2 regions of the Pedobacter aquae genome follow, and region 2 is predicted to be linked to the other one. Evidence: riboswitches for the same ligand, from Rfam matches in the RefSeq annotation. Region 2 holds a riboswitch; the other holds the start of a gene.
What was found. A riboswitch is a leader RNA that binds a small molecule or an ion and turns the genes downstream of it on or off. The one in region 2 is predicted to bind S-adenosylmethionine.
Positions count from the first base shown of each region.

Region 1: linked by a shared signal. The riboswitch ahead of metH (methionine synthase) and the one ahead of FYC62_RS07445 (O-acetylhomoserine aminocarboxypropyltransferase/cysteine synthase family protein) in region 2 are both predicted to bind S-adenosylmethionine.

Region 1 is NZ_CP043329.1:2,556,251-2,572,540, forward strand. Features, by position in the region: gene murQ (N-acetylmuramic acid 6-phosphate etherase) at 1-536, shown strand, start outside; gene FYC62_RS11295 (hypothetical protein) at 539-1,105, shown strand; SAM riboswitch class I at 1,244-1,348, shown strand; gene metH (methionine synthase) at 1,480-5,256, shown strand; gene FYC62_RS11305 (four helix bundle protein) at 5,517-5,897, shown strand; gene FYC62_RS11310 (DMT family transporter) at 6,056-6,997, shown strand; partial or broken gene FYC62_RS11315 (methylenetetrahydrofolate reductase) at 7,013-7,971, shown strand; partial or broken gene FYC62_RS18170 (PorP/SprF family type IX secretion system membrane protein) at 8,044-8,963, opposite strand; gene FYC62_RS11325 (gliding motility-associated C-terminal domain-containing protein) at 9,079-9,735, opposite strand; partial or broken gene FYC62_RS18175 (Ig-like domain-containing protein) at 9,835-9,990, opposite strand; gene FYC62_RS11330 (Calx-beta domain-containing protein) at 9,987-16,290, opposite strand, start outside.
Region 2 is NZ_CP043329.1:1,706,497-1,722,786, reverse strand. Features, by position in the region: gene FYC62_RS07480 (cell filamentation protein Fic) at 12-641, shown strand; partial or broken gene FYC62_RS18145 (hypothetical protein) at 605-682, shown strand; gene FYC62_RS17515 (hypothetical protein) at 722-904, shown strand; gene FYC62_RS07475 (MlaD family protein) at 942-1,886, opposite strand; gene FYC62_RS07470 (N-acetylmuramoyl-L-alanine amidase family protein) at 1,910-2,773, opposite strand; gene FYC62_RS07465 (putative LPS assembly protein LptD) at 2,863-5,427, shown strand; gene FYC62_RS07460 (competence/damage-inducible protein A) at 5,432-6,682, shown strand; gene FYC62_RS07455 (dihydrolipoamide acetyltransferase family protein) at 6,729-8,126, shown strand; gene metX (homoserine O-acetyltransferase MetX) at 8,185-9,240, opposite strand; gene FYC62_RS07445 (O-acetylhomoserine aminocarboxypropyltransferase/cysteine synthase family protein) at 9,271-10,575, opposite strand; SAM riboswitch class I at 10,771-10,873, opposite strand; gene FYC62_RS07440 (trans-sulfuration enzyme family protein) at 10,990-12,117, opposite strand; gene mqnE (aminofutalosine synthase MqnE) at 12,218-13,411, shown strand; gene FYC62_RS07430 (histidine phosphatase family protein) at 13,423-14,058, shown strand; gene FYC62_RS07425 (menaquinone biosynthetic enzyme MqnA/MqnD family protein) at 14,078-14,818, shown strand; gene FYC62_RS07420 (nucleoside phosphorylase) at 14,810-15,676, opposite strand; gene FYC62_RS07415 (YajQ family cyclic di-GMP-binding protein) at 15,679-16,173, opposite strand; gene FYC62_RS07410 (outer membrane integrity protein) at 16,234-16,290, shown strand, end outside.

The sequences.
Region 1 (16,290 bases), 850 kb from region 2:
TTATTGCTGGTGGCGATAGCGCTATCAGAAAAGCTGTTGAATTTGCAGAAGACCATACCGAGCAAGCTTGGGAAGATTTAAAACCTTATAAAATCAACTCCTCAGACAGTTTAATAGGCATTGCAGCATCAGGCGAAACACCTTATGTTTTAGCTGGTTTAAAAGCAGCTAACCAAAACGGTATTTTAACTGGCTGTATAGTTTGTAATCACAACAGCAGCATTGCTAAAGAAGCCATATATCCTATTGAAGTGATTGTAGGTCCAGAGTTTTTAACAGGCTCTACCCGTATGAAAGCGGGTACTGCGCAAAAACTGGTTTTAAATATGCTGAGCACATCAGTCATGATAAAATTAGGTAAAGTTAAAGGCAACAAAATGGTTGATATGCAGTTAACCAATAATAAGCTGGTAGATAGAGGTACCCGTATGGTGATGGAAGAAACTGGATTAGACGAACAAAAAGCAAGTTACTTATTAAAAAAATATGGAAACGTTAGAAAAGCAGTGGAAGCTTTCTTAACATCTTTACAATAGTTATGCATGAAATAGAGCCTTATTTTAAGTGGAGGGATGATTATATAGCAGCAGAGGATGAAAGGTCTCCCTTTTATGAAACCCAATACAACGAGTTTTATTACGACAAACAAATCTATAATTATTTACTTCACCCACAGTGGGATACCTTTGGGTCTAACACCTTATATCTCAAAGTTTTATTTGTTGATTATGACCGCCAATACGCCATTATAGAATTTATTGGCGAGTGGAATGATGCTATTAACAACGATATTATGCTTTTGAAAAGAGAAATACTAGAAAGCATTATAAATGAAGGCATTAATAAATTTATTCTGGTTGGAGAAAACGTGTTAAATTTCCATTCATCTGATGATTGTTATTACGAAGAATGGTTTCAGGATGTAGAAGACGGATGGATTGCAGGTATTAATTTTAGACCTCATGTTATTGATGAATTTAAAACCAATAACATTGATTATTACATCAATTTTGGCGGCGAGTTAGACGATTTAAGCTGGCGACAATTAAAACCTTTACAGTTTTTTAAACGCGTTGAAGAACAATTGACGAAAAGACTGTATTAGAAGTCTCGCTTCTGAACTTTCCTTCTGAGAGATAGCTCCTTTTTATCATTACAAATACAATTATCTTTCTAATGTCTTTTAAGCATTTACCTTAAGGATAATATTTGCTTTTGACCAAAAATATCATCATTTTTGCAGCGCTTATAGAGAAAGACGGAGGGATTAGACCCTACGAAGTCTTAGCAACCTGTGCTTACAAGGTGCTACATTCTACTTAGGGTGCAACTCTAGGAAAGATAAGTGAAAGTCTAAATGCCAAAAATCCTGACTTTTCTAAATAAGCTAATAAGTATTGAGAGGTGATTATTGCGTATTGAATACCATTCAATTACGTGTATTCGCACTTCACAATACGCTCTACGCAATACGATAAAATGAATATCAGAGAAGAATTAAAAAAGAGAATTTTAGTGATAGATGGCGCCATGGGTACCATGATACAGCGTTATAACCTAACGGAGGAGGATTTTAGAAGCGAAAGATTTAAAAACCACCCATGCGATGTTAAGGGAAATAATGATTTGCTGAACATTACCCGTCCTGATGTTATCAAAGCTATTCATGCGGCTTATTTAGAAGCTGGTGCTGATATTATTGAAACCAATACTTTCAGCACTCAGCGTATTTCTATGGCTGATTATCAGATGGAAGATCTTTCTTATGAGCTGAGTTATGAAGGCGCTAGAATAGCTAAAGAAGTTGCCTTAGCATTTACAGCTCAAAATCCTGATAGGCCAAAATTTGTTGCCGGTGCTATTGGCCCTACCAACCGTACTTTATCTATCTCTCCGGATGTTAACGACCCTGGTTTTAGAGCCATCACTTTTGATTATCTAGAAGAATGCTATTACGAGCAGGTAAGAGGTTTAGTTGATGGTGGCGCAGATGTATTATTGATAGAAACTATTTTTGATACTTTAAATGCAAAAGCTGCAATTTTTGCTATCAAACGCTACGAAAAAGAATTAAACGATAAGTTAGCCAACCAGTCTCCCCTCTCCTTTGGAGAGGGGTCGGGGGTGAGGCTCGAAATCATGATTTCTGGAACCATTACAGATGCTTCCGGAAGAACATTATCTGGGCAAACCGTAGAAGCATTTTGGAACTCTGTTCGCCATGCTGATATTTTATCTATAGGCTTAAACTGTGCTTTGGGTGCTAAAGAAATGCGTCCTTACGTACAAGAGCTTTCAGAAATTTCTGATGTTTTTGTTTCTGCTTATCCAAATGCTGGCTTACCTAATGAGTTTGGTGCTTATGATGAGACTCCAGATGAAACTGCCACATTGGTGAATGATTTTCTAGCATCGGGCTTTATCAATATTATAGGTGGCTGTTGTGGTACTACGCCAGACCATATTCAGAAAATGGCAAATTTTGCTGCACAACATCCAGCAAGAGTCCCTCAGCAACAAGCTCCTTATTTAAGATTATCAGGTTTAGAAGCTTTTAATATTACCGCACAAACCAACTTTGTAAATGTTGGAGAGCGTACCAACGTAACAGGTTCGCCAAAATTTGCCAAGCTTATTTTAAGTGGGGATTTTGAAGGCGCTTTATCCGTTGCTCGTCAGCAGGTAGAAGGTGGTGCGCAAGTCATAGATGTAAACATGGATGAAGGTATGCTTGATTCTGAAGCTGCCATGACCAAGTTTTTAAACCTTATTGGTGCCGAGCCCGATATCAGTAAGCTACCTATCATGGTAGACTCTTCTAAATGGACGGTTATAGAAGCTGGCTTAAAATGTTTACAAGGAAAAGGCATCGTAAATTCTATTTCTCTTAAAGAAGGTGAAGAAAAGTTTAAAGAATATGCGCATAAAATAAAGCAATATGGTGCTGCCGCCGTCGTAATGGCTTTTGATGAAAATGGTCAAGCCGATAATCTGGAACGTAGAAAAGAAATTTGTAAACGTTCTTATGATATTTTGGTTAACGAGTTAAATTTCCCTCCGCAAGACATCATTTTCGACCCTAATATTTTAACTGTAGCTACAGGTTTAGAAGAGCATAACAACTATGCTGTTGATTTTATTGAGGCTACCCGTTGGATTAAACAAAACCTTCCTCACGCTAAAGTAAGTGGTGGTGTTTCCAACATATCTTTCTCTTTCCGCGGAAATAACCCTGTACGTGAGGCCATGCACTCGGCATTTTTATACCACGCCATTAAAGCTGGTTTAGATATGGGTATTGTTAACGCTGGGATGCTGGAAGTGTACGAAGAAATTGAACCAGAACTTTTAATAAAAGTTGAGGATGTTCTCTTAAACCGCAGACCAGATGCTACAGAAATCTTGGTAGAATACGCAGAAACCGTTAAAAATAAAGGTAAAGTACTGGTTAAAGATGAAGAATGGCGTAAAGGCACTGTAGAAGAGCGGTTATCTCATTCTTTAATAAAAGGTATTATTGATTATTTAGATACTGATGTTGAAGAAGCCCGATTAAAATATGCTAAACCTTTAGATGTTATTGAAGGTCCTTTAATGGCTGGTATGAGCATTGTTGGTGATTTATTTGGCGAAGGAAAAATGTTCTTACCACAGGTAGTAAAATCTGCCAGGGTAATGAAAAAAGCCGTTGCCATCTTAATGCCTTACATTGAAGCAGGAAAGGTTGAAGGCGAGAGCAGCTCTGCCGGTAAAATATTATTAGCAACTGTAAAAGGAGATGTGCATGATATTGGAAAAAATATTGTAGGTGTTGTATTAGCTTGTAACAACTTCGAAATTATTGATTTAGGTGTGATGGTTCCTGCGGCTAAAATCATTGAAGAAGCTAAAAAACATCAGGTAGACATCATAGGCTTAAGCGGCTTAATCACCCCTTCTTTAGATGAAATGGTTCATTTTGCTAAAGAGCTAGAACGTGAAGGTTTTGATATTCCTTTATTAATTGGCGGCGCAACTACTTCAAGAATACATACTGCTGTAAAAGTAGACCCACATTATAAAGGGGCTACCGTACATGTTTTAGATGCTTCAAGAAGTGTAACCGTTTGCAGCGATTTATTAAACCCTGAGACGAAAGTATCTTACAAAGAAAAAATTAAAGAAGACTACCAAACAACCCGAGATAATTACAACAAAAAGAAGGTTGATAAAAGCTTGGTTGCTATTGAAGAAGCCCGTAAAGAGAAATTTAAGATAGATTGGTCTTTGCCTATTGCTGGCGCACCTACTTTTACAGGTACTAAAGTAATAGAAGATTATCCCTTAGAAGAGCTGGTACCTTATATAGATTGGTCTCCTTTTTTCCATACTTGGGAGCTAAGAGGTTCTTATCCTAAAATTTTTGATGATAAATATGTAGGTATTGAGGCTAAAAAATTGTTTGATGATGCCCAAGTTCTTTTAAAACGTATAGTTGATGAGAAATTACTAAAAGCAAGAGCTGTATTTGGTTTCTGGCCGGCTGCTACCGTTGGCGATGATGATATTGAATTAACCATAGAAAATCAACAATTGCCGGATTTACAATATCAACTTACAGAAGAAGGTTGTGTGTTAAAAGAGCAACAAGAAACAGCACCAGAGACCATCAAGATACATACTTTACGTCAGCAAGCAGAAAAACCAAAAGGCGAACCTTATTATGCTTTGGCAGATTTTATAGCGCCTAAAGAAACAGGTTTACAAGATTATCTTGGTGGTTTTGCAGTTACAACAGGTTTAGGATGCGATGAGCTGGTAGCTAAATTTGAAGCCGATTTTGATGATTATAACAGCATCATGACCAAGGCTTTAGCCGATAGATTGGCAGAAGCTTTTGCGGAAAAGCTACATGAAATGGTTCGTAAAGACTATTGGGCTTACGCTAAAGCAGAAAAATTAGATAATGAAGAACTGATAAAGGAGAAATATCAGGGTATAAGGCCAGCACCGGGTTATCCAGCCTGCCCAGATCATACAGAAAAAGCTACTTTATTTAATCTTTTGGATGCTACACAAACAACTGGCATAAAACTAACAGAAAGTTTAGCCATGTACCCTACCGCAGCGGTAAGCGGATTTTACTTTGCACACCCTCAATCCAGATACTTTGGTTTAGGCAAGATAGGTAAAGACCAAGTAGAAGACTATGCTAAAAGAAAAGCTTTAGACCTAGAAACCGCTGAGAAGTGGCTGAGCCCGAATTTGGGGTATTAGTTTGTTAGGTGGTTAGGTTGTTAGATGGTTAGTTTGTTAGATGGTTAGGTGGTTAGGTGGTTAGGTTGTTAGATGGTTAGGTTGTTAGGTTGTTAGGTTGTTAGTTTGTTAGATGGTTAGTTTGTTAGGTGGTTAGATGGTTAGATGGTTAGATGGTTAGGTGGTTAGGTTGTTAGATGGTTAGTTTGTTAGATGGTTAGGTTGTTAGTTGGTTAGATGGTTAGTTGGGTGGGTTGTTAGTTGGTTAGAAAGTTAAAAATATGTCTGGTTATCAAAAGTATACAGAATTAGATGTTTGGAAACAGGCTAAAGATTTAGCGGCTTATATTTATCATGTAACTGCATCTTTTCCTAAAGAAGAACAATTCGGTATTATTTCTCAAATGCGAAGATGTGTAGTTTCTGTTCCATCTAACATTGCAGAGGGCTGTGGGAGGCAACATATAAAAGAAACTATCCACTTTTTATCTATCGCTAGAGGCTCTCTTTACGAACTAGAAACCCAAATACATATTTCAAAAGATTTGCATTTTATAAATGAAGTCGATTTTAATAAAACGCTCCAAAGCATTGAACACGTTGGAAAACTAATTAATGGATTTATAAGATTCCAAAACACCAAGAAAGCACCTAAACCCTAACAAACTAACAAACTAAATCCTAACAAACTAACAAACTAAACCCTAACAAACTAACAAACTAAACCCTAACAAACTAACAAACTAAACCCTAACAAACTAAACCCTAACAAACTAACCCTAACAAACTAACAAACTAAACCCTAACAAACTAAACCAAAATGCCAAATCAAATTAGTTCTACAAAAGGTATTCTCCTCATTGCTACAGGGGCGATATGCTTTTCGGCGAAAGCGATTATGATTAAGCTGGCTTATCAAGAGGCTCCGGTTGATGCATTAACTTTGTTAACCCTACGTTTTGCTATTTCTTTACCCTTTTTTATGTTGATTGCTTTTTTAAATCATCGTAAAAACCCAAACAATAGCATTAAACAAATATCTGGGAAAGATATTGCCATCATTTGTGGTCTTGCGCTTCTAGGTTATTATATCGCTAGTTTGTTTGATTTCATGGGCTTAGCTTATGTAACTGCTGGTTTAGAACGTATTATACTTTTCAGCTACCCCACTTTTGTGGTTATTTTTTCTTATCTGTTTTTCAAGAAAAAAATCACCTTACAAATTACAAAGGCACTTATCATCACTTATATAGGCTTATTGGTTATTGTTTATAATAACGATATTTTCAGCACAGCAAATAGCATAAAAGGCGCTATTTTTATTTTTATCAGTGCTATAACTTATGCATTATATTTGGTGTTTGGTAGTAAGTATATCCAAAAATATGGTTCGGTAAATTTTAATAGCTTAGCCATGATGATTTCTTGCTTATACGTTATAGCACATTATTTAATCTTAGGAAATGGTTCCTTATTAAGCTACTCTTGGACCATTTATGCTTACGGATTTGCTTTAGCCATCATCAGTACCGTAATACCTACATTTTTAGTGATGGAAGGTATTAGACTGCTTGGTGCAAATAAAGGTGCTATAGTAGCAACGGTAGGACCAGTATCAACCATATTTTTAGGTTGGTTAATATTAAATGAAGCCTTTACTTTGCAAGAATTCTTTGGCTCTGTACTGGTAATTATGGGTGTATTTTTAACCAGTCAGCAGAAAAAAGAAATTGAACAGGTAAATCCTGAAACAAATAGATAATTTTGAACAGCAAAAATGAAAATTACAGATCATATAAAAAACGCAAAAGGTAAAACGCTTTTCTCTTTTGAGCTTTTACCTCCTGTTAAAGGGCAAAGTATCCAATGGATTTACGATGCCATAGAACCTCTTTTAGAGTTTAAGCCTCCTTTTATTGATGTAACTTCTTTACGTGAAGATTATATCTACAAACAAAAAGAAAACGGTCTGCTAGAAAATTATCTTACAGAAGAAGGCCAGGTACCATTGCTATTTGTGCTGCCATCTTAAATAAATACAAGGTTGATGCCGTACCACATTTAATATGCGGAGGTTTTACCAAAGAAGAAACAGAAAATGCCTTATTAGATTTACAATTTTTAGGTATTGATAATGTTTTGGTTTTAAGAGGCGATGCCCGTAAAGCAGATGCTTCTTTTATACCTACCCCAGGTGGCCATGCTTATGCTACAGATTTATTAGCTCAAGTAAAAAACCATAATGCTGGTAAGTTTTTACATGAGGATGTAGAGAGCGAGTATAAAAGTGATTTTTGCATAGGTGTAGCAGGCTACCCCGAGAAACATTTTGAAGCACCAAACTTATCTACAGATTTCAAATACCTAAAAAAGAAGGTAGAAATGGGTGCAGATTTCATCGTTACCCAAATGTTTTTTGATAACCAGAAGTATTTTGATTTTGTAAAGAAATGCCGCGAAAACGATATTAACGTACCTATTATACCGGGTTTAAAACCTATAAGTGCATTAAGCCAGTTGGTTAACTTGCCAAAAATTTTCCATATAGATTTACCCGAGGATTTATGCGAGGCTGTACAAAGCTGTAAAACCCCTAAAGATGTAAAGCAGGTTGGTACCGAGTTTATGATTAAGCAATGTAAAGAATTGATGGACTTTGGCGCTCCGGTTTTACATTTCTATACTATGGGAAGACCAGAACAAACAAGACAAATTGCAGAAGCAATTTTCAAATAAAAATTATTGATATTCTTCAAAAGCCGCATTTTTCATGTGGCTTTTTTTGTGCCTAAAAAATTGAGCTAATTCTTAGAAATAACAAGCCGTATGGTCTCTGCCGAAAACAGGCATCCTAAACTTTACCATAATCTCATGAGTACCTTTTTGTACGGTTGCTAAACGGGTATTGGTAAAATCAAAAGCATAACCCACCTGGAAATCTGGGTTAACAAAGAAAGATGCCATGGCGTCAAAAGAGTCTAAAGTACGGTAAGAAACCCCTAACCACAAACGGTCGCTTATTAACATATTCGCATTAATATCAAACTGTAAAGGCGAACCATTTACATATTTGGCTAAGATGTTGGGTTTTAATTTTAAGATATCGTTTAGGTTGATAAGATAGCCTGCTTGTAGTAAAAAATGTGGTTTATAACGACCAGCAATACGTGGCTGGCCAAAATCTGATAAGTCTCTATTATAAAAATGTGGAGAAGACAAGCCTACATAATATTTGCTTGAAAACAGCATTACGCCAACGCCAAAATTACCTCTCAGGTTACTTACATTCTGGAAGGCCGGGTCGTTAAAAGACTCTGGACTAAATGGATAATTCTCAGAAAAATTAGCTCTAAAACTACTCAACCCTCCATTTATACCTACTGCTAAGTAAGATTCGTAACCAATCTGAACCCTTTGTGCTAAAGTTAAATAACCCCAGTTTCTTTGATAACCTCACCTATTTGATCATTAATTAATAAACCTCCAATAAAAGTTTCGCTAGTACCTAAAGGCGAGTGGATAGATATGGTTTGGGTATTAGGTGCTCCTTTAAAACCTACCCATTGGTGACGAGATAAAGCGGTAACAGATAGAGATTCGTCTAGTGTTGGATAAGCCGGATTAATAGCCAAAGTATTGAACATGTATTGCGTATACATAGCCTCTTGTTGTGCCTGTACACGCAATACCAATAATACCTGTAATAAAACGAGTAGTAATAACCTCATACCTATGCGATAAAGAGCATATCATACAAAACATATAATAGCTCTTTGATTAACATTTTACGATAAAGGCCCTGTATTGTTACCGCTAATATGAATTTCTTTAAATACGAGATGATTATCTTCTCATAATGACGTAACCTTTATTAGCTTTTTGCTTTCCATCTGCAGATTTTGTATAAATCATAAAGAAGTAAACACCGTCAACTACAGGGCTTTGGCTATTAGCTAATATACCAATATTTGAAAACCCTGCAAATGCATTGTCTTTATTATTATAACCTTTTGTTTTGTATACTTCATTCCCCCAACGGTTGTAAATAACAACCTCATTATCAGGGAAACGCTCTATGTTATAAATGATAAATTTCTCGTTCCCTAAACCATCGCCGTTAGGAGACATGTAAGGATCTGGATTTATTTCTCCATTTTCTTCTGGACCAATAGGTTTATCTTCCGGATAAAAATCTGTAATGATAACATCTGTACCCGAACCAATTCTTACAAAAGCAGCTGGGTCTGGCGATACGATAGAAATTTCAACGCTTTCTTGTCCTTCTTTTAAGAAATCTTTTAGAGCTACTAAACTAAATTTCTGCGTGGTAATGGTGTCTCCTGCTGGAATCATCATGGTATCAAAATTTCCGCTTAAAGCGTAATCTTTATCTTGTGTAGCAGTTCCTGCAAAGTTCAATACAAAATTTACATCTTGAAATAAAGACTCGGTAAGTTTAGCTGTAACAATTAAGGTATCACCTTCATTTAATAAAGACACGCTTGGGGTAAGACTAACAGTAACCACTGGCTGTGTATATAATGTTGCCGTAGCTGTATCTCTTAATCCCGATGGATCTGTTAGGATATAAGTAAACCTATCTATACCTTTAAAATTGCGATTAGGGATATAAATAAAAGAACCATCAGATTCATCAAACTGGGCTAAACTACCTTTGGAAGTGCTTTGTAATACGCTAAAACGTAGCGGGTCTTGGTCTGGGTCACTATCATTAAGTGAAACACTGGCTCTTATAGTACTGTCTTTTTCACATAAAACTCATCGTCTAAAGCTATAGGGGCATCGTTTACAGCTACAAGGGTAATAATCACTGTAGCAATATTAGATAATCTGCCTAAAGCATCTCTAACGGTATAAGTAAAGCTATCAAAACCAAACTCATTTAAAGCCGGAGTATAAATGGCTTTGCCACTTTGCATCATTTGCACTCTGCCCTTTTGCGGGTTAGAAACCACATTTACACTTGCTGTATTAATTCCATCTGCATGGAAATCATTATCGGTAACAGAAAAAGTAATAGGTGTATCTTCTAAAGTACTTATCCTATCATCATTAGCTACAGGACCAATGTCATCATTTAGGATGGTAGCACTAGCATCATTACCCAAAATCATTTTACCTGCAAAATTGGTTGATAAGTCAAATATTTTGAAACCAAAAGTCTCGTTATTTTCTAATTCTATATCGCCAATTACAGGTACGGCAATGGTTTTAGTTTCGCCAGCAAAACCTGCAAATGAAACTCTGCCTGTACGGCTTTCATAATCTCTATTGGCGGTTGTAGCAGAAATATCGTAAGTATTATAGTCTAGGGTAAAAGAACGGTCGGTTGCTTTATCTAAAGTGATGTTAAAGTTAAAACTCTTTTGACCTAAATTTCCTTCTAAAGTTGGTGCCGGGGCAGTTATAGTAAGCTTGGCAACATCATTATCAAAAATATTAACCACTGGTACAGGCTGTGCTAAGCTCAGATTGTTATAAGCGTTTGCTATTTGTATGTTATTAAGTGCTACCGTTTCTGTTTCTTCTAAAACCAAATCATCGGCTACAGCTAATGGCAGCGCCACACTGTTTTGCCCTGCCGGGATAACCATACTACCCGTTGCCGGATTTGCTGTATAATCACTACTGCCGGCTGTACCCGCCAAACGATAGGTGATATTGATAGGTTGGTCTGAATTTACGCCCGGAGGTAAACTAAAAGTAAATCTTGCATCTTGCAAACCTTCTGTACCGTCTATTTTAGAAATGGTGATGATACCTTCATCATCATTTAAAATGGTAGCCATACTGCTATTTACCGGAATGCTTAACCGATTATTAAAATTGTTACTTAAGCCAGAAATGGTGAAATTAAAATTCTCATTGCCTTCAAGTTTTAAATCGCCGTTTACAAAAACGGTAACGGTACGGATTTCTCCGGCAGTTCCGGCGAAACTTAAAACTCCGGTAGCGGCATTATAATCATTATCGGCATTGGTTGCAGAGCCGTCTTGTGTTGCGTAGTTTAAAGTAAAATTATTACCAGTTGCTTTATCAAGCGTAACGGTAAAATTAAATGGGGTTGTGCCATTATTTCCCTCGTTTATTCTAATGGCATCGCTTATTCTTAAGGTAGCAACATCATTATCAATAATTCTAAGGGTTGGTAAAACAGGGTTAAAACTTATACTACTATTATAATTACTATTGATAGAATTGATAGTTATACTAATGGTTTCATCCTCCTCAATGATATCATCATCAATAACAGGTAAATCTAAAATTGCTCTTTCTGCTCCGGCAGGAATAGCGATAACTCCATTTACAGAGCCTCTATAATCTGTATCTCCGGCTGTAGCCGTACCACCTAAAGTGTAGTTGATAACGGTGGGAATATCGGCGGTAACTCCGGCAGGGAAACTAAAAATAAACCTAGCCGCTTGCTGGCCTGCCTCGGCCCCATTAAGGCCAGTAACTGTAATTACAGCAGTATCATCATTTTTTATGGTGGCCGTAGCCGATGAATTTTGCAGCGTTAACCTTCCTTCAAATGTGTTTGATAAAGTTCCTAAAGCTACTCTCAATATTTCATCAGCTTCTAGTTTTCTATCTCCATTAACAAGAACACGTATATTTCTTGTTTCATTAACATTACCTGTAAAATTTAATTGTGCGCTAATAGGCACATAATCAGCATCAGCAGAGGTGGCTGTGGCATCTGCGGTAGCAAAACTTAAGGTAAAAGGTAAACTGGTTTGTTTATTTAAGCTAACCGTAAAAACTGCTTCGCTTGTTCCTAAATTACCTTCGTTTAGCTCTATATTCTGGATACTTAAATGGCCTGTATCGTTATCTTCTATTTCTGCTTGGGCTGGCGAGTTTACTACCGTAATCCCATTAAAACTGTTATTAATTACCGCTCCGGCAGTTAAAATCAAAGTTTCTTTGCCTTCAATAATTTCATCGTTAACAACAGGCAAGCTTAATAATACATTATTTTGCCCGGCAGGTATAGTAACTGTACCGGCTAAAGCGCCTGTATAATCATTGGTAGTTGCAGTACCTGTTAAAGCGTAAGGAATGGTTGTAGCAACATCACTCACTACCTGAGGCGGGAAACTAAATCTAAACCTTACAGCTGTACCATCTTCAGAGCCATTTAAAGCAGTAATCATGATGCTTCTGTTCGCCGGGATATTATCATCATCTAAAATAATTCCTCGGGCTGGCGAACCTGCTACTTTTAAACGATTGTTAAAATTATCGGTTAAACCTAGTAAATTCACGAAGAAATCTTCTGTCTGCTCGATATTTCTATCGCCATTAACCAATACAGTAACAGGGTAACTTTCTGATGCATTGCCTGCAAAATTAAGTGTGCCACTGCGTGGAATATAATCATTAGCCACAACCGTAGCGCTACCATCGGCCGTTGCGTAATTGATGCTGAAACTTCTACCTGTATTTTTATCTAAGCTAATTATGAAAGTTAAAGCTGTTGTGCCTGTATTTCCTTCGTTTACGCTGATGGGACCATTAATACTTAGGGTAGCTTCGTCATTATCTCTAATGATAGCTGTTGGAATAAGTGGATTTAAAGTAATAGCAGCACTATAAAGGGTGTTTAAAGCGCTTACGCTGATGCTGATGGTTTCATCTTCTTCTATCAAGTTATCATCTACAACAGGTAAAGAAAGTGTAGCGCTGTTTTGATAAGGTGCTATGGTAATACTACCCGTATTTGCACCCCTATAATCTACACCGGCAGCTAAAGCAGTACCAGCAAGCTGATAATCTATCTGGATAGGCTCATCTGTAAGCACATTTGGCGGTAAGCTAAAAATAAAACTTACTGGGGCGCCACCTTCTGTGCCATCTGTTTTGGTAATGCTTACCTGCGCATCATCATCGTTTAGAATAGTGCCTGTAACAGTATGGATAGGGATGCTTAAACGGTTATTAAAATTATCTACCAGAGGCTCTAGCATAAGATTAAACTGTTCGTCTCGCTCTATATTAATGTCTCCATTGATGGTGATGGTGATGGTTTTTCGCTCGTTAGCATCGCCTGTAAAGGCAATAGTTTCTGCTTTTGCGATATAATCTTGGTCTGCAACCGTAGCGGTAGCATCAGCAGTACGGAAACTCACATCAAAACCACGTGAAGTTTGTCTATTTAAAACAACATCGAAATTGATTTGCGTTACGCCATTATCGCCTTCTGTAATTTGGGCAGCTTCTAGGGTTAAGGTTGCTTCATCATTATCTTTAATTTGAAGTGTTGATGGCGAATTAGCAACCACAATATCTTGATAGTTGCTGTTATTGATATTACCTGTTATCAAAGAAACGGTTTCGGTATCTTCTACAATAGCATCATCTGTAACGGTAAGATTTAAAGTAACGCTATTTTGCCCTGCCGGGATGATTAAGCTACCTGTGGCGGCTGTTTGAAAATCTTGATTGATAATTGCCGTACCGCCCAAAGTGTAGAATATTTCGGTATCGGTATCTAAAGTTACGCCACTTGGGAAAGCTACGCTAAAAGAAGCATTGTTTGCACCTTCTTCGCCATCAATTTTAGTGATAATTAGTGTTTTATTCAGCGGATTATTATCATCATCTAAAATAATTCCTCTGCTAGGTGAACCAGAAATTCTTAATCGACCGTCATAAGAAAGACTTAAGTTTTCTAACCAAAGCTCAAAAAACTCGGTACCTTCTACTCTAGTATCGCCATTAATGGTAAGGGCAATGGTTTTAGTTTCATTGGCTAAACCAGCAAAAGCTAAAGTACCTGTAAGACTTTGATAATCGTTATTAACCACACTGGCAGTAGCATCTTGTGTACGATAGTAAACCGTAAAATTAGCAGCTACGGCTTTGTCTAATTTAACTTCAAAAGTGAGGGTTTTAGTTCCTGTATTTCCCTCTGTAATACTTAAAGGACCATTAATGGTTAAGGTAGAAATATCATTATCTTCTATGCTTAAAGTATCTATACTGCTTCGCATTTGAAGATTATAATCACTCATTACATTATTTACGCTTAGTACTACGGTTTCTGTTTCTTCAAGCAGCGTATCATCTATCACATTAATATCTAAAATAGCGCTATTTGTATTGGCAGGTATGGTTACACTACCTGCTGCTGGGTTGTTATAATCTGTCCCGGCAGCAGCAGAACCAGATAATACGTAGTTGATTTGTACAGGTTTATCTACCGTAACACCTGCTGGTAAACTAAAAATAAATTGTCCCTTTTGCGCTCCGGTTTCTTTTCCGTTTAGGGATGATAAGGTGATATCTCCTAAATCATCATTATTAATAACAGCATTTACAGTAGGATTAACAAGCGTTAAACGGTTATTAAAGTTTTCTGATAGCGAATCTAATAACATGCTAAAAACCTCGTTGGCTTCTATTTTACGGTCGCCTTTTACATCAACGGTAAAATTGATGGTTTCACCTGCATTGCCATTAAAGCTTAAATTACCGCTGGTTAAGGTATAATCTTGGTCGGTAATTGTAGCTGTACCATCAAGGGTTTTATATGTTACAGTAAACGGAGTAGAAACTTTTTTATTTAAACTTACTGTAAAGGTAAAAGGCGCTGTACCTACATTGCCCTCGTTCATAGGAGCCGGACCAATTAAGGTTAGAGTAGCATCATCATTATCTAAAATAGCTAAAGAAATACCCGAATTATTAACCAAAATTGGATAAGAACTTGCCACTAAGCCTGTAGTTAAAATTACATTTTCTGTAAGTTCTACCTCTTGGTCGTCTATCACCGGAAGGTTTAAAATAAACTCATTATTATTAGCAGGAATGGTAATATTACCATTGATAGCGCCAGTATAATCTGTCCCTTGGCCAATTGACAATCCGCTTAAAGTATAAGGAATGGTTATATTTTGGTCTACAGTAACATCGGTATCAAAATTAAATTTGAAGATAGCTGGTTTAGTGCCATCGGCTCTTTCTTCACCATCTTCTTTGGTGATGGTGATATTGCTATTATCATCATTTATAATTGTGGCCGATGTTTGCGTTTGTGCAAAGCTTAACCTATTGCCAAAATTGGTGCTAAGGTTACTTATCAAGAAATTGAAGGCTTCATTGGCTTCTATTTTTCTATCTCCGTTGATAGAAATTCTTACCGTTTTAGCTTCGCCAGCAGTACCGTTGAAATTTAAAACCCCAGCAAGCGGAATATAATCTTGGTCGCTGGCTTTAGCTTGGTCATCTGCGCTAGCAAAATTTATGTTAAATGCTGTGGCGGTTTCTTTGTTTAGGGTAATGGTGAAATCGGCAAAAGAGACGTCGCCTAAATTACCTTCTGTAATAGAAAGTGGTGCATTCAGGGTAATTAGAGCTATATCATTATCTATAATTTGAAGGGTTGGCAAAGTATTTTCTACCGTTAGCGGATAAGGAGCGCTTACATTTACACCAGAAATACTTACAGTTTCATTGCCCTCCACAATGGCGTCATCAACAATATTTAACTCGGTATCTATAGAAGAAGTACCTGCCGGGATGGTGATGGTATTTAAATTTAGGGAAGTGTAATCTGCCGGAGCTAATGCTATACCGCCTAAAGTATAATTAATAACAGTTGGTGCATCTGCTGTTACTCCGTTTATAAAGCTAAATCTGAAAATTCCTTTTGTACCATCCTCAGAACCGTTTACTGCTGTTACTCGGATGGTGCCTGCATCATCATTTAATAGGGTTGCTTTACCAACTGATGCGGTATTATCTAAAGCTAATCTATTTTCAAAAGTATTAGAAATAGCTCCTAAAACTAGGTTAAAGACCTCGTCTTGCTCTATTTTTAAATCTCCGTTATAGGTGATGGCAATATTTTGTGTTTCATTGGCATTACCATTAAAGTTTAGCACATTATTGATGCGGGCTACATAATCTTCTCCGGCTGTAGCGTTAACGTTTTGCGTATTGTAAATGATGTTGAAAGGCAGCTTGGTAGCTTTATCTAAACTTACGGTAAAGATTAAGGTTTGTGTGCTGCTATTGCCTTCTTGCACA
Region 2 (16,290 bases):
CTTTTAAATAAATGAAATATATATCTGTTATTGTTTTTGCAGAAAAATGGAATGTTTCAGAAAGAACTGTTCGTAATTATTGTGCTCTTGGAAAAATAAAAGGAGCATTTTTAACCGGTAAAACATGGAATATACCAGAAGAAGCTACTTTGCCTTTAAAAGAGAAGAAAAAGAAATTTAGTGATAACCCTTTACTCAATTATCTAAAAGAGCAAAAAGAAATGAAGTTAAAAGGAGGGATTTATCATCGTACGCAGATAGATCTTACTTATAACTCTAACCGCATTGAAGGAAGTAAGCTAACTCATGATCAAACGCGTTATATTTTTGAAACTAATACAATAGGTGTATCTAAGGAGAGTATTAATATTGATGATATTATTGAAACTACCAATCATTTTAGGTGTATTGATTTAATAATTGATAAAGCTAAGACTAAACTGTCAGAATCTTTTATCAAAGAATTGCATTATCTTTTAAAATCAGGTACTTCTGATAGCCGAAAAGATTGGTTTAATGTTGGAGAGTATAAAAAAATGCCTAATGAAGTGGGTGGAAATGAAACCTGTCATCCAAAGGAAGTTGCTGCTAAAATGAAAGCATTATTAAATCATTATCACCTTATCGAAAAAAAGATTTAAAAGATATTATAGATTTTCATTACCAATTTGAAATTATACATCCTTTCCAAGATGGAAATGGGAGAGTTGGACGTTTAATTATGTTTAAAGAATGCCTAGCAAATAATATCGTTCCGTTTATCATAAATGAAGATATTAAACTTTTTTATTACCGAGGTTTACAAGAATGGACACGTATAAAAGAGTACTTATTAGATACTTGTCTTACAGCCCAGGATAATTATAAGGCAATTCTTCACTATTTTGAAATAGACTTTGATTAATCAGATTTAATTAAAATATTGATAAGAAATATCCTTTTTATTCTTTCTTTCCTCCAAATACCGAGAAACTTACATAACGCTTAGGATTAGCTCTTAAATCAAGCATCAGCTTATCAAGATTTTGAGCTGCATTATTGAGGTTATTATATAACTGCTCATCATTCAATAATAAACCTGCGGAGCCTTTACCAGAATTTACTTTATTCATAACCGCCTGTAAATCGGCAACAGCTTTATCTGCGTTATCTAAAGTTTGTTTAAAATTAGCTTTTGCTAATTGGTCAGACATGGTATTGAAATTGGTGATGATATTGGTAATTTGCTGATTGTTATTTTTCAAATTGGCAGAAATAGACTCGGCATTAGCCAAAATATTATCAATCCTTTTAGATTGTACACCCACCATGCCATCAACAGTTTTAGAAGTAGATTCTAGTGTCTCTAAAGTTCTGGCTATGCTATTAAAACTCCTGTTGATATTTTCTTGAAAAGTAGGGTTTAAAATTTGATTAACCGATGTTAAAATAGAATCCATTCTTGAAATGAGCATTTGTGCTTTTTTCTGAACGGGCTCTACCTGCTCTAAGATATTTTGTTGTACGTTAGCATTTAAAGTATCGCCATCCAAGGCATAAGTCATGCTGCTACCTAAATCAAAAACTACGGCTTTACTGCCTAATAAATCTGTACTTTCTAATCTGGCAATGGTGTTTTTTGGGATAGCATATTTAGGGTCTATTTTAAATTGAGCTAAAATTTGTCCGTTTTCTAACAAAGTAAGATCAGAAACACGCCCAATTTGATAACCGTTTACTAAAACAGGTTTAGAAATCGCCAAGCCCTCTACCTTGTCGTACTTAGCATAAAATTCATTTTCGCTACTGAAAATGTCATTCCCTTTCAAGAAGTTATAACCTATAATAAAAATGGCAATTGCAAAGGCTGCAAGAATACCTACTTTAGTTTCGTTAGAAATTTTCAAAATTTTAAATTTTAATTTTCAAATTAAGACTCAATTTGCTTTTTGTATGTGATAATGGCATTTAAAATATTGCTCACAATTTCATCCTGACCTTCATCAGAATTGATATATCTTTCTTCTTCAGGACTGCTGATAAAGCCAATTTCAGTAAGAATTGCTGGCATACCTGCTTTTGCTAATACTGCTAAACTTTGTTCTTTAACACCACGGCTTATACGACCAGATTTTTTATACTCGTCTTGCAGTAATGATGCCAATTTGATGCTTTGCTCTCTAAAAGTATTTTTCATTAAAGAGAAGATGATATAGCTCTCTGGGTCATTAGGGTCAAAACCTTCATAATTGTTTTTATAGTCTTTCTCTAATAAAATAGAAGCATTTTCCCTTAATGCAGATTCTTGTTCTCCCATTCTACCAAAACCTGATACCAGCGTTTCTGTTCCTCTAACCGCAGATCTATTTTTATAATTGCTAGGCATAGAGTTACAATGTATAGATATAAAAATATCAGCTTTCTCTCTGTTTGCTATTCCAATTCTATCGTAAAGTTTTACAAAAACATCCGTTTTACGGGTATAAACCACTTTAACATCAGGTAATTTAGCTTCAATAGCTTTTCCTAATTTTAAAGCTACTTGTAAAGCAACGTCTTTTTCTTTAGAGAATAAACCTCTGGTAGCACCATCTTCACCGCCATGTCCTGCATCTATTACAATTACTTTTACTTTACTAGCCGCAGAAAAGTTATCTTTGCGGGCAAATAAATTTTGGGAGAAGAAGGTAAGGGTTATAGAAAGAATAATACAGCTAATAAACCTTTTGGATGTTGTAATTTTCATTAATTTTGAACGTTTTTCGTTTACCTTGCTTACAAAAATAATATTCATATTGAATTTTGAAATTTACTAATATAATTTTTACCTGTATTGGCGCAATAATACACATTTGTTTACTAACAAATGATGCAATTGGGCAGGTGGACACGTTAAAAACAAATATTAACGCCATTACATCTACAGATTCTACCCAAACGGATTCTGCAAAGAAAAATTCTAATAAAAATGCAATTAATGATAAAATAGTAGCTACAGCAGAAGATTCTACCTTTTATGATGCTAAAAACAATATTATTTATTTGTACGGAAAAGCAAAAGTTGTTTATGGTGAACGTGAAGTAGATGCGGGCTTTATCAAGCTAGATCAAAAGAATAATACCATTTTTGCTAAAGGGACGATAGATTCTGTAGGGAAGTTTTCTGGTTTACCTATTTTTAAAGATCCATCTCAAGGTACGCTTACCGCCGATTCTGTTTTTTTTAATTTTAAAACTTCTAAAGGGAAAATTTATCAGGTATATACCGAGCAAGATGGAGGTTTTATAACCGGCGGAAGAATTAAAAAGCAACAGAATGATGAGGTGCATATGAAAAGGGTTACTTATTCCACCTGTAATCTTCCAGATCCTCATCAGCACTTTGGTATCATCATTACTAAAGGTATTGCTACAGAAAAAACTATTGTTACCGGCCCGGCTTATTTAGTGATAGAAGATGTTCCGCTTCCTTTTGTTCTACCATTTGGTTTTTTTCCTAAGCCAAATAAAAGAGTTTCGGGCGTGTTACTTCCTAATGTTGGTGAAGATGCTCGTTTAGGGTTTTTCTTAAAAGACTTTGGATATTATGTAGGTTTAAATGATTATTGGGATTTAACTTTACGAGGTGGTGTTTACTCAAAAGGCTCTTATGAGACAAATGCAACCAGTAATTATACCAAACGATATAAATATAATGGTAACTTATTCTTCTCGTTCTTTTCTACAAAATCTGGGGTAGAAGGTACGCCAGAATATGAAAATCCAAGTAAAAACTTCAACATCAGATGGTCTCATACACAAAATCCAAATGCCAGACCAGGAACCAATTTTAGTGCATCAGTAAATGCGGGTTCTTCATCTTACTTTAGACAAAGTGGTGTTCAAGATTTTGCTCAAATAGCTCAAAACACTTTAAACTCTAGTATTTCATACTCTAAAACTTGGGCAAACTCTCCCTTTAACTTAAGTACAAGTTTGTCGCACAGTCAAGATTTAACCACCAAACAAATACGTTTAGGCTTACCAACTCTAAATTTTAGTATGTCTACCATCAATCCTTTTGATAAAAAGGATAGGATAGGCGAGCAAAAATGGTATCAAAGAATTGCGGTTGGTTACAATTTAAATTTTGATAACCAATTAGAAACAACAGATTCTTTGCTGTTTACCAAAGAAGCATTAAGAAAAGTAAGAACAGGTATACAGCATAGCATTCCGGTTTCTTTATCATCACAGATATTTAAATATTTCCAGTTTAGCCAAAACGTATCTTATAATGAGCGTTGGTATTTACAAACCATTCGCAAAAACTACATATTGGCTCCAACAGCTAACGGTACAAAAGATTCTTTAGCTATAGATACCATTCAAGGTTTTAGAAGAGCTAGCGAATATTCTGTTGGTACGCAAATATCAACCAAAATTTATGGTATGGTTAATTTTAAAAAAGGTAAAGTTGCAGCCATTAGACATGTGATGACACCTAACGTAGGTATTGCCTACCGTCCAGATTTTGGTCAGGATAAATATGGCTATTATCAGGATGTGAGATCTAACCAAGCGGGAGATGTACAACGCTATTCTATTTTCGAGAATAGTATTTACGGAGGGCCAGGTTTGGGTAGGCAAGCCGCTATGACATTTGGTTTAGAGAACAATATAGAAATGAAGGTGAGGAATTCAAAGGATACCACTAATGGTGGCGTTAAAAAGATTCCAATCCTTCAAGGTCTAAATATTAATGGTAATTATAACTTCTTAGCAGATAGCTTTAAACTTTCAACGCTTTCTTTTTCAGGAAGAACCTTTTTTACCGAGAAATTAGGTATTAGTTTTACTGGGGTCTTAGATCCTTACGTTTACGAAACAGAAGAGTTTAATGGTGTTTTAAGAGGTAGAAGATTAGATAGATATACTTGGCAAGAAGGTAGTTTACCACGTTTACAAAACTTTAGTTTCTCTTTTGATTATAGTTTAAACTCATCCACTCTAGGCAAAAATAACAAAACCAATAATCCGCCAAACCAAAACAGCGATTTATTTAACAGGGTCAGTCCGCAACAAGCTGCACAGTTACAACAAATAAGTAGAAACGCTAATGCTTTTGTTGATTTTAATATCCCTTGGAATTTAAGTTTCTTCTATAATTTCAACTATATCAATACAGGTTTTGATAAAGATGTGGTACAAACCCTTAATGCTAATGGCGATTTTAATTTAACACCAAAATGGAAAGTTCAATTTTCATCTGGTTACGATTTTAATTCTAATGCTATTAGTCCAACATCTTTTGCTATTTATAGAGATTTACACTGTTGGGATTTATCTATCAATTGGAGTCCTTTTGGTATTTATAAATTTTACAGCGTTAATTTAAGAGTTAAGGCATCCATACTTCAAGACTTAAAATTAAGTAAGCGTACAACCAACGCAATCCAAAGATTCTAAACATATGCTTGCAGAAATTATTACCATTGGCGATGAGATTCTTATAGGCCAAATTATCGATTCAAACTCGGCCTGGATGGCTGTAGAACTCAATAAAATAGGGGTTAAGGTAAAACAAATAACATCTGTTTCTGATGACGCCGAGCATATTAAAGAAGCACTTCGTGAGGCAGAGAAAAGAGCTAATATTATTTTGATTACTGGCGGTTTAGGTCCTACAAAAGACGATATTACCAAGAAGACATTAGCAGAGTTTTATAAAAGCGGAGGGATGGTCTTGCACCAGCCCACTTTAGATAAAGTTGCTTCTATTTTTGCGAAATATAATGCACCAGTAACCGATCTCAATAAGCTACAAGCCATGGTGCCAGATAATTGCGAAGTTATCTTAAACGAGAATGGTACTGCCCCTTGTATGTTATTTAGAAATGAGGATAGGATAATTGTTTCTATGCCTGGTGTGCCTTTTGAAATGATGGCTTTAATGCAAGATAAAATATTGCCATTGATTAAAGCCACCTATAATTTACCTTCTATATACCATAAAACTATTTTAACAGCGGGAATTGGCGAGTCTTTCTTGGCCGAAAAAATAGCACACATAGAGGATAGTTTACCGGCTTATATTAAATTGGCTTATTTACCCAAATTGGGTATTGTAAGGTTAAGATTAAGCACTGTAACAGGTATTACTCCAGAAACACAGCAAGAAGTAGCGCATTTTGCCAAACTCATTAAAAATGAGATAGAAGATTTCTGGGTTGCCGATGAGGATATACCTCTAGAAAAAGCCATTTTAAATTTAATGGATACGCATAAACTTACCCTTAGCGTTGCAGAAAGCTGTACTGGAGGTTATCTTTCTCATTTACTTACCCAACATTCGGGCTCTTCTTCAGTGTTTTTAGGCGGAGGAATTGTTTATGCTAATGCTTTAAAAGTGAAGCAACTAGGCGTAAGTAGTCAAACTTTAGATACCTATGGCGCTGTTAGCGAAGAAACAGTTACAGCAATGGCTAACGGAGCCATTAAAAATTTTAATAGTGATTACGCTATAGCAATCAGTGGCATTGCAGGTCCTGATGGCGGCACAGCAGAAAAACCTGTAGGTACAGTTTGGATAGCCGTTGCGCATCAACAGCAAACTATTGCCAAGAAATTTACTTTTAGTAATAAACGCTTACAAAATATAGAGAGGTCGGCTATTGCGGCGCTAAATCTTTTATTACGATTACTTAAGCAACATCAAGCATAAAAATCAATCAAATTGTTATTTTTGTTATAAACGATAAATAATTCTTATGGCTCAATACAAATTACTATTGCCAAAAATGGGCGAAAGTGTGGCGGAAGCAACGGTTATCAAGTGGGAGAAAAACCCTGGAGATAACATCGAAATAGATGATATTGTATTGGAGGTAGCTACAGATAAGGTTGATTCTGAAGTACCTTCACCAGTAAAAGGTAAGCTAATACAACAGTTTTTTGCTGAAAATGAGGTGGCACAAGTTGGTGATGTAATTGCCATTATAGAAATTGAAGGAGCTGGTGAAGAAGCTCAGCAAGACGAACCAAAAGCACAAGAATCAGTTCCTGTTGCGGAGAATAGCGTTGTAGCAGAAGAAAAGATTATTGAAAAAGAAGAAGAAGAAGTTCCCTTTATCCCGGCACAGGCAGAAAAAGAAGAGCCAAGCTTCCAAAATTCAGAATCAGGAAGGTTTTATTCTCCTTTAGTTAAAAGTATAGCTCAGGAAGAAGGTTTAGATTTAGCCGAGCTTGATAAAATACAAGGCACAGGTGCAGAAAACCGAGTAACGAAGAATGATTTACTGAATTATATAGCAGAGAAGAATCAGAGAAATAATCCGCAGTCATCAGTTGAAAATAAAGTTCAACCCATAGTAGAAGAAAGACAAATGCCTGTGCAGCCAAAAGCAGTTGAGGAAGAACCGGCAGCCTCTAAACCTACATCTAAAGTTGCCTATAGTGGTCATGATGAGATTATTGAGATGGACAGAATGCGTAAACTTATTGCAGATCATATGATTAACAGTAAGCAAACATCTGCTCATGTTTGTTCTGTTGTTGAGGCCGATGTTACCAATCTGGTGCAATGGAGAAATAAAGTAAAAAATGCTTTTGAGAAACGCGAAAACGAGAAGATAACTTTTACACCAATTTTTATTGAGGCTGTTGCTAAGGCTATTAAAGATATGCCTATGATTAATATCTCTGTAAATGGTTCTCAAATCATCAAAAAGAAAGATATCAATATAGGAATGGCTACGGCTTTGCCAAGCGGAAATTTAATTGTACCGGTAATTAAAAATGCCGACCAGCTAAATATGGTGGGTTTAACCAAAGCCGTTAATGATTTAGCTGCAAGAGCCAGAGTTAATAAACTACAGCCCGATGAAATTCAAGGTGGTACGTTTACCATTACCAATATTGGTGGTTTTGGTAATATCATGGGTACGCCAATCATCAACCAACCACAAGTAGCTATTTTAGCAGTTGGTGTTATTAAAAAGAAACCAGCTGTGATAGAAACAGAACATGGCGATATGATAGGTATCAGACACATGATGTACTTATCATTATCTTATGACCATAGGGTTGTTGATGGTGCACTAGGCGGTATGTTTGTGAAAAAAGTAGCCGATTACCTAGAGCAGTGGGATAGCCATAGAGAAATTTAAGTTTAAACTTCCTAGTATAAAAAAAACCGATTAGCTTCTTCCTAATCGGTTTTTTTATTTAAGCAACTTGTAAGCTGCTTTGTTTTTTTTCTAAAGATTTTTCTCTTAAGAACTTAGAAATAATATTTTCAAGCTTTTCAACCTCAAGCAAGAAGCCATCATGCCCGTATAAAGAATCAATTTCATGATATTCTGCTTCCTCAATATGCTTAGCAATAAATTTTTGCTCATGTGTAGGGAAAAGAATATCAGAAGCTATACCTATAACTAAAGTATTTGCTTTTATGCTTGCTAAAGCGGCTTCTACACTTGTTCTTCCTCTTCCTAAGTTGTGGCTATCCATAGTTTTGGTTAAATACCAATAGCTGTAGGCGTTAAATCTTTTTACCAATTTCTCTCCTTGATAATTTTGGTAGGATGAAGATTTAAATAAATCTATAACTTCGTTAGACGCTTCTGCTTGTTTATCAGCATAACAGTTGTAAGTTCTGTAAGATAATAAAGCCATGCTTCTAGCTGTTTTCAAGCCTTTTTGCCCACCTTTCGCTTCTTGTGTATAAAAAGTTCTATCGGTTTCTATAGCCAATCTTTGCGATTCGTTAAAAGCAATTCCCCAAGCAGAGTGTTGTGCATTAGTAGCTAAAACAATTAGGTTTTTAATTCTATCAGCTTCAGAAACAGACCACTCTAAAGCTTGTTGGCCACCTAAAGAACCTCCAATTAAAACCTCAATGTTTTCAATTGCTAAGTGTTGCGCTAAAAGTTTGTGCGCCTCCACCATATCTCTGATAGAGATTTTTGGAAAAGACAAATAATAAGGTTGCTTGGTGGTTTCATTTACTGATAAAGGATTTGTAGTGCCATAAGGAGAACCTAAAATATTAGCACAAACAATAAAATACTCTTCCCGATTAAATAAATCTTTTTCGCCAAACAGGCCTTTCCACCAATCAAATACATCAGAATTTGCGGTTAAAGCATGACAAACCCATACTACATTGCTTTTATCAGCATTTAGCTTACCAAAAGTATGGTAAGCTATGTTTAGCTTTTTAAGTCTTTTACCACTTTCTAGCTTAAACTGCTTTTTATATTGAAATGTCTTTATACTCATCGCAATCATCAATTAAAAAGGATTTGAAAATTATTTAATGGCATCAAAAGCTTGAGCAAAATCAGCTTTAATGTCATCAATATGCTCTATACCTACAGAAACTCTTAATAAAGTTGGAGTAACACCTGCTTTTAATTGCTCTTCAGCACTTAGTTGTTGGTGTGTAGTTGCAGAAGGCTGTATGATAAGTGTTTTTGCATCGCCCACATTGGCTAAATGGCTGGTTAGTTTAAGTGCATCAACAAATTTGATGGCGTTTTCTTTATCGCCTTTTAGCTCGAAAGATAATACTCCGCCAAAACCATTTTTTAAATACTTTTTAGCTAAAGTATGGTAAGGAGATGATTCTAAACCAGGGTAGTTAACTGCTTGTACTGCATCATGGTTTTCTAACCATTTTGCTAGCTCTAAAGCATTATCAACATGTCTTTGTACTCTTAAAGAAAGGGTTTCTAAACCTTGAATCAATAAGAAAGAGTTGAACGGAGAAATGGCAGGTCCAAAATCTCTTAAACCTTCTACTCTTGCTCTAATGATAAACTGGATGTTGCCAAAAGGACCGTTAACTCCAAAAACATCAGAGAAAACTAAACCATGGTAACCTTCTGATGGCTCAGAGAATTGAGGGAATTTACCATTTCCCCAATTGTAATTTCCGCCATCAACAATAACACCGCCAACGCTTGTGCCATGTCCGCCAATCCATTTTGTTGCAGATTCTACCACCACATTAGCGCCATGCTCAATAGGTCTAAAAAGATAGCCGCCAGCACCAAAAGTATTATCTACAATTAAAGGAAGGTCGTGTTTTTTAGCTAAAGCCGATATTTTTTCAAAATCAGGGATGTTAAACGCTGGGTTACCAATAGTTTCTAGGTAAATAGCTTTAGTTTTATCGTCTATCAAAGCTTCATAAGCTTCAGGAGTTTCCTCGTTCACAAAACGAGCTTCTATACCTAACCTCTTAAATTGTACTTTAAATTGGTTATAGCTACCACCGTATAAATATCTTGTTGAAACAAAGTTCTCTCCAGATTGGATAATATTTGCTATGGCGATGAATTGAGCCGCTTGCCCTGATGCTACCGCTAAAGCTGCTACACCACCCTCTAAAGCTGCTACTCTTTGCTCAAAAACATCGGTAGTAGGGTTCATTAAACGGGTGTAAATATTCCCGAACTCTTTTAAAGCGAATAAATTGGCGCCATGTTCTGAACTGTTAAATACATAAGAAGTAGTTTGGTACAAAGGAACTGCTCTTGAACCAGTTGTTGGGTCTACTTGTTGACCAGCATGTAATTGTAGTGTTTCAAATTTTAAATTTTGACTAGACATTGTGTAATATGTTAAGATTGTGAATAATAAAATAAAATTGTTGTTAGTTGAGATAAAGAAGTGCCAGAATTAGCACATATAACAACGCATGCTACAGCTTGCATCAGCAAATTGTAAAACATAAGAATTTTGATTTCCTTTTAGTAGGAAATAAGTTTGATGTAAGAAGAATTTTAAATTTTTCATGTCTTTAAATATTTATATTTCCCTTTCGGGGTAGGATTTGGCACCTTTCACAATCTTTGTGAGGTTGCCAGTGGGTCTTAGAGCCTATTCTCTCACCACTTCTTTATAAATCAAGACCTTTTGAAAGGAATTGATTTTGGTATTTAAACCAAATAATATTTCAAATATAGGTTTGTTTATTTTGCTTTTCCAAATAAAATTTTGAACTAATTTTTATTTTACTGATAATTAAGAGTTTAGGTGGTCTAAATTCTGAGCTAAATCAGCAATTAAATCATCAATATGTTCTAAGCCAACAGAAACTCTTAGTAAATTTTTTGGCGTTTTAGTATCCGGACCTTCTACTGCATAACGGTGTTCTATTAAACTTTCTACTCCGCCTAAACTTGTAGCTTGAGTAAATATTTTCAATCCGTTTATCAAATCAAAAGCGGCTTTTTCACCACCTTTTAAAGTAAAAGAAAGCATACCACTATAGCTTAACATTTGTTTTTTTGCTAAATTATGCTGCGGGTGTGATGCTAAACCGGGATAAAAAACAGCTTCAACAGCAGGATGACTTTCTAAATAAACAGCCAATTTAACAGCGTTTTCTACATGGCCACGCATCCGGTAAGGTAAAGTTTTAATGCCGCGGGTAATCAAATAACAATCAAAAGGAGAGGGGGTTGCACCGCCAAAACCTTGTACGGTTCTAATCTTCTCCCAAAATTCGTCTTTATTTTTAGTGATGATGACACCACCCGTAACATCGCTATGGCCATTTAAATATTTGGTGGTAGAGTGCATTACTAAATGTGCACCTAAGGTTAAAGGTTGCTGGCAAATAGGCGTTGCAAAGGTATTATCAACAGCAAATATGAGTTGATACTTTTTACAAATTTCCGCTATAGCTGCAATATCGGCTAATTTTAATAAAGGGTTAGATGGTGTTTCGGCCCATATTAACTTTGTAGAATCATTTATGGTGCTTTCTATTAAAGATAAATCGGTAAAATCAATAAAATCAAAAGTTAAAATCCCTTTAAACAATATTTTAAGCTGATTTCTTAGTCCGTGATACATATCATCAGGACAAATGATATGAGAGCCAGGTGCTAAAGCTTGAAAAACCGACATGCCAGCTGCATTACCTGTGGCAAAAGCACAAGCATCTTCACCGCCTTCCAATAAAGCTAAAACACGTTCTAAAGACTTGCGGTTAGGATTATCTGCTCTGGAATAGATATATCCACCAGGATATTCGCCATTGCTTCTTTCAAAAGTGCTCGACAAAATTAAGGGCTGTACAACTGCTTTAGTAGCTTCATCAACTTTGTTGCCTGCATGTATGGCTATGGTCTCTAAATTCATCATCTTTTAAATATGAAAGTAAACTTAATATAAAAGTGTTTGTTTTACATTAAGTAAACTAAAAAAAAGCTTGTTAATTGTTAATTTTGACAAAATTCATCACATGAACGCAGACCATCAACTCGCAGTACTTTTACAAGATGCTCATCTTGAGGCTTCTTTAAAAGAAATAGCCAAAAAAGTACAAAACGGAGAGAGAATAAGTTTTGAAGAAGGAGTTCTTTTATACAAAAAAGCTGATTTATCCTATCTAGGTGTTTTAGCAAACTATATCAGAACCAAGAAGCATGGAAACGTTACTTATTTTAATAGAAATTTCCATATAGAGCCTACAAACTTATGCGTTTATGATTGTAAATTTTGCTCTTATTCTCGTTTGATCAAAGAAAAGGCAGAAGGCTGGGAGTATACCATGGAGGAAATGATGGCCATTGTAAAATCTTATGATGAGCAGCCTGTTACAGAAGTTCATATAGTAGGCGGTGTATTGCCGCAATATGATATGAAATTTTATATGGATTTCTTTACCGCAATTAAAAAGCATCGCCCAGAGTTGCATGTTAAAGCACTTACTCCAGTAGAATATCATTACATCTTTAAAAAAGCCAAAGTAGATTACGCTACTGGTATGCGTATGATGAAAGAAGCCGGCTTAGAGTCTATGCCAGGTGGTGGTGCAGAAATTTTTCATCCGGAAATAAGAGAGCAAATAGCTAAAGATAAATGTGATGCAGAACAGTGGCTGCAAATACACGAAGAATGGCATAAATTAGGAATGCGTTCTAATGCAACCATGCTATATGGCCATATTGAGGAATATTGGCATAGGGTAGACCATTTAGAAAAATTGAGAGTATTGCAAGACAAAACAGGCGGTTTTCAAACTTTTATTCCGTTAAAATTTAGAAACCAAGATAACCAAATGTCGCATGTAGCAGAATCTACAGTAGTTGAGGATTTAAGAAACTATGCTATCTCTAGAATTTATCTGGATAATTTTGATCATATCAAAGCTTATTGGGCCATGATAGGTAGAAATACCGCTCAACTATCGCTTAATTTTGGTGTAGATGATATTGATGGTACTTTAGACGATACTACAAAAATTTATTCGATGGCTGGTGCCGAGGAGCAAAACCCTGCCATGAGCACTAAAGATTTAGTGAAATTGATTAAAGCAGTTGGTAAAAAGCCTGTTGAAAGAGATACTTTATACAACATCATCAATGATTTTGAAAATGTTGATTTCCCCGAGGATGAAAAACCAAAATACTACGCTTTACCCGTTATTAATTAAAAATATAGAGTTTGGATAAGAAGAAAAATAAAAAGCTTTACATCATTAGGCATGGTGAAACAGATTTCAATAAAGATGGGATTGTACAAGGCAGGGGAGTAAATTCTGATTTAAATGCTACAGGAATAGCGCAAGGTGAAGCTTTTTATAAAAAATATAAAAATATTCCTTTTGATAAGCTTTATACATCAACCTTAAAAAGAACACATCAAACGGTAAAAGACTTTATTAATGACGGCTTAGTTTGGGAGCAGTTAGCTGGTTTAGATGAGTTGGCTTGGGGTGTTTATGAAGGTCAAAAAAGCAATGCAGCTTTAAGAGAGGCTTTTGTTAATTTAATACAGGCTTGGGCTGCCGGGCATTATGATGTGAAGCCAGAAGGTGGCGAAAGCCCCAATGAGGTTTATGTAAGACAAGCAGCAGCCATGAATCATATTACTAAGCAAGACCATGAAAACACGGTTTTAATTTGTATGCATGGCAGAGCTATACGTTTATTAATGTGTTTATTGATGAAAAAGCCATTATCTGAGATGGATACCTATCCGCACCAAAATACTTCTTTATATGTTTTAAACTATGATGGAGAGCAGTTTGAGATAGAAGTTTTTAATAGTTTGGCGCATTTAGAAGAGCAGGGTTTATAGGTTTTGATTTTATTTTGAGATGATAAGAGTTTCTGCGGTTAGTTATACCAATACATTACCCTTTATTTATGGTTTAGCGCATCATCCTGTTAAAGAAGAAATACAGTTAACGGTAGATTATCCGGCATTGTGCGCTCAAAAATTAATAGATGATGAAGCTGATATAGGTTTAATTCCTGTGGCGTCTTTATTGAAATTGCCAGAATATCATTTAGTTTCTGATTATTGCATAGGTGCTAATGGTATAGTAAACTCGGTTTATATTTTTAGCAACTGCCCGGTAGAAGAAATAGAATTTCTACAATTAGACCCCGAGTCTAACACCTCAAATAATTTAGCCTTTGTACTGTTAAAACATTATTTTAAGGTTAATCCAGTAAGGTTGATTAATGCTGTAGATTATGGTGAACTTAAACATCCTAAAACAGCCTTTGTACAAATTGGCGACCGTACTTTTGGTAAGCAAAATCAATATCCTTATGCTTATGATTTGGCTCAAGAATGGAAAAATTTCACAGGTTTGCCTTTTGTTTTTGCCGCTTGGGTAAGCAATAAAAAGTTGCCTGAGAAATTTGTTAATGCTTTTAATGATGCCTTAAAACATGGTTTAGATAACCGTAAAGAAGTCTTTAAAACCATGCAAATGCGAGCTAATTTTGATTTGGAAGACTATCTGCTACATAAAATAGATTATCCTTTAGATACTCAAAAAAGAGAAGCTTTAGCGCTGTTTTTAAATTACGTTAAAGCATTAAGCTAGTTTTTCTAAAACCTTTTTTAGCATATTTTCTACAATTAATGCAGGGTTAGCAGCAAATTCAAAGTTTAATCGACTGGCTAAAATAGCATTGATAGAAATAGCTTCATGACCTAAAGCGTTGGCAAGAGCGTAAATTCCCGCCGTTTCCATTTCTAAATTGGTGACTTGGTATTTACTTACATTTAAGCTGGTTAGTCTTTCAATAAGGTTATTGATTTTATTGTTTGCTCTTACTTTTCTGCCTTGTGGAGCGTAAAACCCCGGAGCCGTTACTGTTATCCCTTTAGGAATATCAGCAGCTAAAGTATTTAATAAAGAAGCTGAAGCTGATGTTAAATAAGGAGATAAACCTAAATCTTGAAGAGAGGATTTAACTTGTTGCTCTAAAACTTTGTCTTCATTGTTCAGATTTCTTTCGTAATAATGCATCAAGCTATCTAAGCCTAAACCATGCGAAGAAGCTAAAATACTGCCCATTTCTACATCTTTATTTATACTTCCTGATGTTCCTAGCCTAATAATTTGTAAAGTTTTATGGTTTTCTTTTATTTGTCTTTGCTCAAAATCAATATTAGCAAGCGCATCCAATTCGTTTAAAACAATGTCGATATTATCAGTACCAATACCGGTAGAAATAACGGTAATTCTTTTTTTACCGATATAACCTGTATGCGTAATAAATTCTCTTTTGCCTTTTTTGAGCTCGATTTTATCAAAATACTTGCTCACCTCAGGCACCCTTTCTTGGTCGCCAACAGTAATAATGGTATCGGCAATATCTTCTGGTCTTAAGTTTAGATGATAAATACTGCCATCAGCATTAATAATTAAATCTGATGCCGCTATTGTTTTTTCCATACTTAGTTTCTCATGTTGATGTATTGCAGTGGTTGCCCAAAATTATCGCCTCTGCAAAGTTGAATCACCGCTTGTAAATCATCAATTTTCTTGCCTTGTACCCTTACTTGGTCTTCCATAATAGAAGCCTGTACTTTAAGTCCAGAATCTTTAATTTTCTTCACAATCTTTTTAGCTGTTTCTTTATCAATACCTTCTTTAACATCAATATCTTTCCTAATCATATTACCTGAAACGCTGTAATGAGGTTTTTCTAAGTTTAAAGCATTAGGATCTAAATGTTGCTTTACCATTCTTGAAATAATAGAATCAATAATAGCTTTTAAGCGCATATCGTTCTCTGTAATTATGGTTAAAGCATTGGTTTTCTTATCCAATTCTATAGAACTTTTAGAATCATGAAAATCATAACGATTTAAAATTTCCTTTTTTGCGTTATTGATAGCGTTATCTAATGTTTGGCTATCTAATTTACTTACGATATCAAATGATGGCATACAAAACTTAATTTGATTAATTGAGTTTTTAAAGATAGATTTAAATAAAACAAAATTATTATGAAAGCATCAAAAACTAAAGGGGTAAATAGAAAAGTTAAAAAACAGCTTAAAAGC